One region of the Lysinibacillus sp. NPDC058147 genome, then DNA from elsewhere that is predicted to be linked to it. Evidence: predicted binding sites of a transcription regulator. Region 1 holds the regulator's gene; the other holds the start of a gene.
The links. The regulator CtsR, encoded in region 1, represses protease genes until heat stress. The targets are predictions, from matches to a motif close to ATGGTCAATAAAGGTCAAACA.
Positions count from the first base shown of each region.

Region 2: a site for CtsR is predicted at 1,527-1,547, ahead of ACFVT8_RS12580 (ATP-dependent Clp protease ATP-binding subunit). Genes of this name have one in related genera too.

Region 1 is NZ_JBHVUJ010000008.1:123,198-126,623, reverse strand. It holds gene mcsB (protein-arginine kinase McsB) at 1-536, opposite strand, end outside; gene ACFVT8_RS20275 (UvrB/UvrC motif-containing protein) at 533-1,081, opposite strand; gene ACFVT8_RS20270 (CtsR family transcriptional regulator) at 1,096-1,566, opposite strand; gene ACFVT8_RS20265 (magnetosome magnetite crystal formation protein family) at 1,771-2,076, opposite strand; gene ACFVT8_RS20260 (class I SAM-dependent methyltransferase) at 2,199-2,885, shown strand; gene corA (magnesium/cobalt transporter CorA) at 2,935-3,426, shown strand, end outside.
Region 2 is NZ_JBHVUJ010000003.1:644,121-647,546, forward strand. It holds gene ACFVT8_RS12580 (ATP-dependent Clp protease ATP-binding subunit) at 1-1,462, opposite strand, end outside; gene ACFVT8_RS12585 (Crp/Fnr family transcriptional regulator) at 1,736-2,422, shown strand; gene ACFVT8_RS12590 (metal-sulfur cluster assembly factor) at 2,935-3,243, opposite strand; gene ACFVT8_RS12595 (prolyl oligopeptidase family serine peptidase) at 3,297-3,426, opposite strand, start outside.

The sequences.
Region 1 (3,426 bases):
ACGGATGCTCGCAAACCAGTACCAATATTTGTCGGGCAACTTGTTAAATAACCAAATGTATCTCGAAATGCATAAGGCAAAGCTTTCTCTAAGGCACGATCTATTTTATTTGCCTGCTCGTAAGCCTTTTGAAGTTGAAAACTCGCCGTCATACATTGAATGCGTAAATGGTCTTCTTCGTTCACCATAATGCTAATAGATTCGTCATCAGATAAGAGCATGGAACCGTCTCGCTCTTTCTTAGCAAGCTGAGGACTAATTAAATGTTTTTCTACAAGTATTTGACGCTGTAAAGACGTTAAATCTTTAATAGCAAAATATGAATAATTTTCTCGAAGTTCTGTACTGTCCTTGATTGCATGTGTAACTACCTGTTCCACCTGTAATGCTTCATCCTCTGTAAAGGCTAATGGAAAACGATAACCATCTAAATTTCGAGCAAGGCGGATGCGTGTACTAATGACAATATCTGAATAATCGTCTTCCACACTCATCCAAATTGGTGTAGCACGCTCTAAAAACGGTTCAATCATCACGACACATCACCACCTTCAAATTGTAGCTGCTTCTCAAGTTCTCTTACTTCATCTCGAAGCTTAGCTGCCTCTTCAAATAGTTCTTCATCTACAGCAAGTCTCATACGGTTACGAATATCTTCAATTTGCTTTTTGATGACATGAATATTATTTCGAGCACCGGGCATTTTCCCTATATGTTGGGGACCAGCCTGTATACGATTAAAGAGCTTCGGTAAGTGCTCGCTAAAGGTGTCATAGCAGCTAGGGCATCCAAATTTACCTTCTTTTAAAAACTGTTTATACGTAAATCCACATTGTGGACATGTTTGCGACTGTGGTTGTGCTTGCTGCTTTTCACCCACTTTTTGTTGCTGCCATGTAGGTGAGCCAAACCAATTGGATAATAGCTGTTGAATAGAGATTGGCTCTTGCTTAAATTCAGCATGAAATGGATGGAACTGCGAGGCGCAGACGTCGCAATAATGGTGCTCCACCTTTTGACCACTTTGAACCTGTGTTACGGTAACTGTCGCATTACGCTGCTTACAATGTTCGCATATCATTTCCATCACCTCTTTTATTTTTGCTGTTCATATTTAATCGTTGTCAGCATCGCTCTTAAAATTTTGGCTCGAATGTTATCCCTTAACGGGAGTTGCAAATCGATAGTTGAGCGATCAACTGCTGCTAACATTATTTTCGCTTCTCGCTTGGAAATTACCTGCTCATCAATTAGTCGATAAACTAAATCTTCTGCCATTGTTTGCGATGCCCCACTGTCTATTTGCCTAAGGACATCATCGATTAAATCAATTTGTGAATTCGCGCGGACACGTAAAATTCGAATGTATCCACCACCACCACGTTTGCTTTCAACAAGGTAACCTCGTTCGGCAGTAAATCTTGTATTGATTACATAATTTATTTGTGAGGGCACGCATTGAAATTTATCTGCAATTTCACTACGTTTTATTTCAATATGCCCTTCTCCACCTAATTCAAGTACTTGCTTTAAGTAGCCTTCTATGATGTCTGATATATTACGCATTTTAGGAATACACCTCGCTTACTTCACTGACTTTGACTATCTTTGACTTTCTTTGAGTATATTATACAAAACGCTTGAAAATAATTGCAATTAATTCGCACATAGAAAAATTTAAGCGTTTTCTGTCCTTTTTATAAGATACCCTTTTCAGCTATAGAAAAAACGCAAGCATATGCAACTAGCATATACTTGCGTCTATAAAAATTATACCCAGCGACCAACAATTGGGTAACGCCAAGGTTCATCAGATAGAGCCTTCACAATACCGATAATTGGCACAATAAAATACATAATACCAAAAACAATCAAGAACGGTATACCAATGATTAGGAAGCTTAAAATACCCGAAATTGTCAGTAGTACCCACATCACAATTTGGAACAATAAGGCTTGCACAGAAAAACTTTTTATCTCTTCATCCGAGCCAATTAAGAAAAATATAATTGGTACTAACCATGGCGCAAAAAACGCACTTGCGTGTATGATTACCTTAGACCATTTAGTTTCCATTTATATCAACCCTTCCATTTAATTTTTTTATTTTATGTACTACTATTTACGGAACTTTGCTTTAAATAGTTTCAAATAAAAGTTGGATTTTTAAAATTTTTTTGAAAGGCATGTGATACTCGATGGAATTTAATAACAAACTTGCAAACGAATACGAAAAAGGTATTCGTCGCACTCTACCTAGCTATGATGCAATGCTACGTTTAACACAAACCTTTTATCAATCTGCGTTACATGAAAAAGCTGAGTTTTTAGTAGTTGGCTCCGGAAGCGGTAATGAAATTTTACAGCTCGCTGAGGAAAGACCTCATTGGTCATTTATTGGCATAGATCCATCAGAAGCGATGCTACAAATAGCTGGTGAACGTTTAAAATCCATACCTAATAATATTTCTTTATATCAAGGAACTATACTGGATACTCAGCTACCTGCAGTAAAGTTTGATGCAGCAAGCTGTGTATTAGTACTTCATTTTATACAAGACGATCAAGAGAAGCTTGCAACATTAAAAGAAATAGCGAATAATTTAAAGCCTGGTGCCCCGTTTGTCCTCGTCTCAAAATACGGGCAACCTGGTTCCTTAGAAACTGAGCTACAATTTGATTTATGGCGTGCTTATTGGCTACAACATACAAAGCTATCACCATCAGACGTAGCGGAAATGGAGAAATCCATACGTTCTCTTTCATTTATGCGTGAAGAGGACATTTTATCACTATTACAGCAGGCAGGCTTTACAAAACCATCTAGGTTCTTTGCTACGACTTTATTCGGTGGTTGGATATGTTATAAAGAAAGTTTCCTGTGAAGATATATACACCTGCTAGGGTAGAATGAACAGAATTGAGGTGAATGCTGTGATACGCACAATTGGAATTACAAAAGATCAAAAGCTTATAAAGGATTTTCCGCTTGAAGATATACACAAAAATGACTTTGAATGGTACTGGGTCGATTTTAATTGTCCAACCGACGATGAAGAACTACTGTTAGATACATTTTTCCACTTTCATCCACTCGCTATAGAAGATTGTTTAATGCGTTTACAGCGGCCAAAGCTCGATTTTTATGATGATTTCCATTTCTTTGTTATCCAAAGAGTTAACGAAGAATTAACAGCTGAGGAAGTAAACATTTTTGTTTCTAATAAATTTATTGTCACATTTCATAAAAACGTAGCTCCGGAAATAGATCGAGTACAAATGATGTTAGAAAAACAGCCAAAGAATTGGGAACGCGGCACAGTATATTTAACATACCAGGTAATCGATAAAATCGTTGATAGCTACTTCCCGCTTGTCTATAAGATTGAGGATCATTTAAATGCACTAGAAGATGAGCTTACTTAT
Region 2 (3,426 bases), on a different contig from region 1:
TCATATCAATGCGAATAAAATGATCCTCAGAATCAAACAATTGTGCCGCAAGTGCCTTTGCGAGCTCTGTTTTACCAACCCCTGTTGGCCCTAGGAATAAAAAGCTACCAATTGGACGATTAGGGTCTTTGATACCAGCTCGAGCACGCCATACTGCTTCTGTGACAAGCTGTACAGCATTATCTTGTCCGACTACACGCTCATGCAATGTATCTTTTAAGCGCAGTAATTTTTCACGTTCACCTTCTACTAATTTCGTCACAGGTATGCCTGTCCAGCGTGAAACGATAGATGCGATTTCATCAGCTGTAACCTCTTCACGTAAAATACGTGATTCCGTACCATCCTCTAATTGTTTTTCCATCTCTTGAATTTCCTTTTCAAGTGTAGGAATTTTCCCATGACGTAGTTCAGCCGCTTTATTTAAATCATATTTACTCTCTGCTTCATCTAAGTCACGACGATATTTATCAAGCTTTTCACGTTTTTTCTGAATGCCGTGTAACGCTTCTTTTTCTGTTTCCCATTGTTTACGCATGCCCTCTGAGGATTCTTTCAGCTTTGTTAATTCCTCACTGAGTTGCTCTAGACGTTTTTTACTTGCCTCGTCCTTTTCTTTACGTAACGCTTGCTCCTCAATTTCGAGCTGCATAATACGGCGCGTTACTGCATCCAATTCCTGTGGCATGGAATCAATTTCTGTTCGAATCATCGCACATGCTTCATCGATTAAATCGATGGCCTTATCTGGCAGGAAACGCTCTGTAATATAACGATTTGAAAGCTCTGCTGCCGCTACAATCGCACGGTCATGAATACGTACTGCATGATGTAACTCAAAGCGCTCTTTCAAACCTCGTAAAATGGAAACTGTATCTTCAATAGATGGCTCACGTACAAGCACTTGTTGGAAACGACGCTCTAAAGCAGGATCTTTTTCAATATACATACGGTATTCATCTAATGTTGTAGCCCCGATACAATGTAGCTCACCTCGTGCAAGCATGGGCTTAAGCATATTCCCAGCGTCCATTGCACCATCCGTTTTGCCTGCACCAACAATTGTATGAATTTCATCGATAAATAAAATAATGCGCCCATCTGATTCTTTTACTTCTTTTAAAACACCTTTTAAGCGCTCTTCAAATTGGCCACGATAACTAGCACCTGCTATTAAAGCACTCATATCCAACTCATAAAGTACACAGTCCTTTAACCCCTCAGGCACATCTCCCTTTACTATACGTTGGGCTAATCCTTCTACAATAGCTGTTTTACCAACCCCTGGCTCACCTATTAAGACAGGGTTATTTTTCGTTTTGCGTGTTAAAATACGAATGACATTACGAATTTCTTCATCACGTCCAATTACCGGATCCATTTTACCGTTTTTTACTTCATCTATTAAATTACGTCCAAATTGTTCTAATGGTTTTTTGTCATCTGTTTGTTGAAATTGCATATTTAGCACTCCTTTTCAATAATGTTAAGCGGAATCCCGTTTGCCATTCTGTTTCAAGAAAAAATGTTTGACCTTTTTTGACTAACTTTATTTTACAACATACGACAAACCTTAGCAAAGAATTAGCCCTAAAATTTCTCCCCTTAAAACTGGAAAATTGCGTTATAATAGAACTATGTTTCTTAGTTTTATTATCGAAAATTGTTCACCATTCTTTTGTAATAATTAGACATTTTTACAAAAAGAAAGCGATGTGTTGGAGATATGGTTATAATGGACAATATGCAAGAGAAATTTCACAATTTTTTTCAAACGCACGGTGTTTTTATTAAAGTAAATAAGGATAGTAAAATTTTTTTAGAGGGCGAACGTGCAAAAGAAATTTATTATATAAAAACAGGAGCTGTCTCAATTAGTCAGGAAACGGAGAATGGGAAGGAGCTAACCATTCGTATTTGTGGTCCAGATAGTATTATTGGTGAAGGCTCATTATTTTGTAACCTTACGTATAATTCCATGACCGCCAAAGTATTAGAACCTTCCAGTCTATTTGTTCTAAGCCGTGAATCATTGGAACTTTTACTTATGGAACAACCTGATTTAATGGTGGAATATATGAAGTGGTTGCAAACAGAAAATTTAAAGCATCAAAGTCGTTTACGCGATTTAGTTTTAAATGGTAAAAAGGGTGCTTTATTTTCAACGCTCATCCGTCTGTCGAATACTTATGGTAAGCCTTTAGAAAATGACACTATTTATATAGACTTACCGTTAACAAATACAGAAATCGCTAATTTATGTGCGACGAGTAGAGAGATGATAAATCGCATGCTCAATGACTTAAAGAAGCACAATATCATATCGTTCGAAAAAGGTTATATTACCATTCACGATTTACAATTTTTAAAAGATGAAATCGCCTGTGAGAATTGTCCGTTACAAATATGTCGTATCGATTAATACGCTACACGCAAAATCCCCGCTTATGAGTTATAAGCGGGGATTTCATGTTATAGTCAAGCTTTATGCAAAGATACCATTAAAGTAGGGCTGTCTGGCAAAGCGAGGGGTTGATTTCCGTTCCGACTGGGCGCTTTCCTGGGGGCGTCCGATGAGCCGCTTCACTCGCTTTGCTCGCTCCAGGGTCTCATCTGTGACGCTGATCCCCAAGGAGTCGCCCAGTCTCCACTCCAATCAACAATTTCACTAAGTGCGGGCCTTTTAGAACGGCTATAATTTATAGTGAAAAAACAAAATTTCAGCAATATGTGTTTTGTGCGAAAGCGTAGGAAGCGGCATGATGCTCCAAAATGTCGATCGCTGATAAAATTTCGAGAAATGCCGATAGAATTATGAAGCGCTAAAGCTCACAATAATCACAAAATTTCCCTTTACTATTTTGTATTTCAAAACAATAAAATCCCCGCTTACCATTTGTAAGCGGGGATTTTTTTATCGTGCTTTAAGTGGACTTAGCGTACACCTAATGCCATTTTTGCATAGCGTGACATTTTATCTTTTGACCAAGGTGGATTCCATACAATATTGACATTTGTACTTTTTACCTCTGGAAGCTCACCTAAAGCTGTATTCACTTGATCAACAATTACAGGTCCAAGCGGGCAGCCCATAGAAGTTAACGTCATTGTAACTGTTGCTGCACCCTCTTCATCTAAATCTACATCATATACTAAACCTAAGTTGACGATATCAATACCAAGCTCAGGGTCAATTACATTTTCTAATGCACCGAACATGCTGTCTTTCATATCTTGATCCATTTGTATTTCTCCTTCCGTCACAGTGTTAACTTAATCATAGCAGATGCATCTTATTATGCCAAATGCTGTGCAAGCCATTCAGTTGCTGCTAACATACCGTCTCGTGACACAGCATGACCTGCTTTTTTATTAGTTAAAAATTTTAAGTTTTCTGGATTTGTTTCATAGTATTTACGTAAAGTT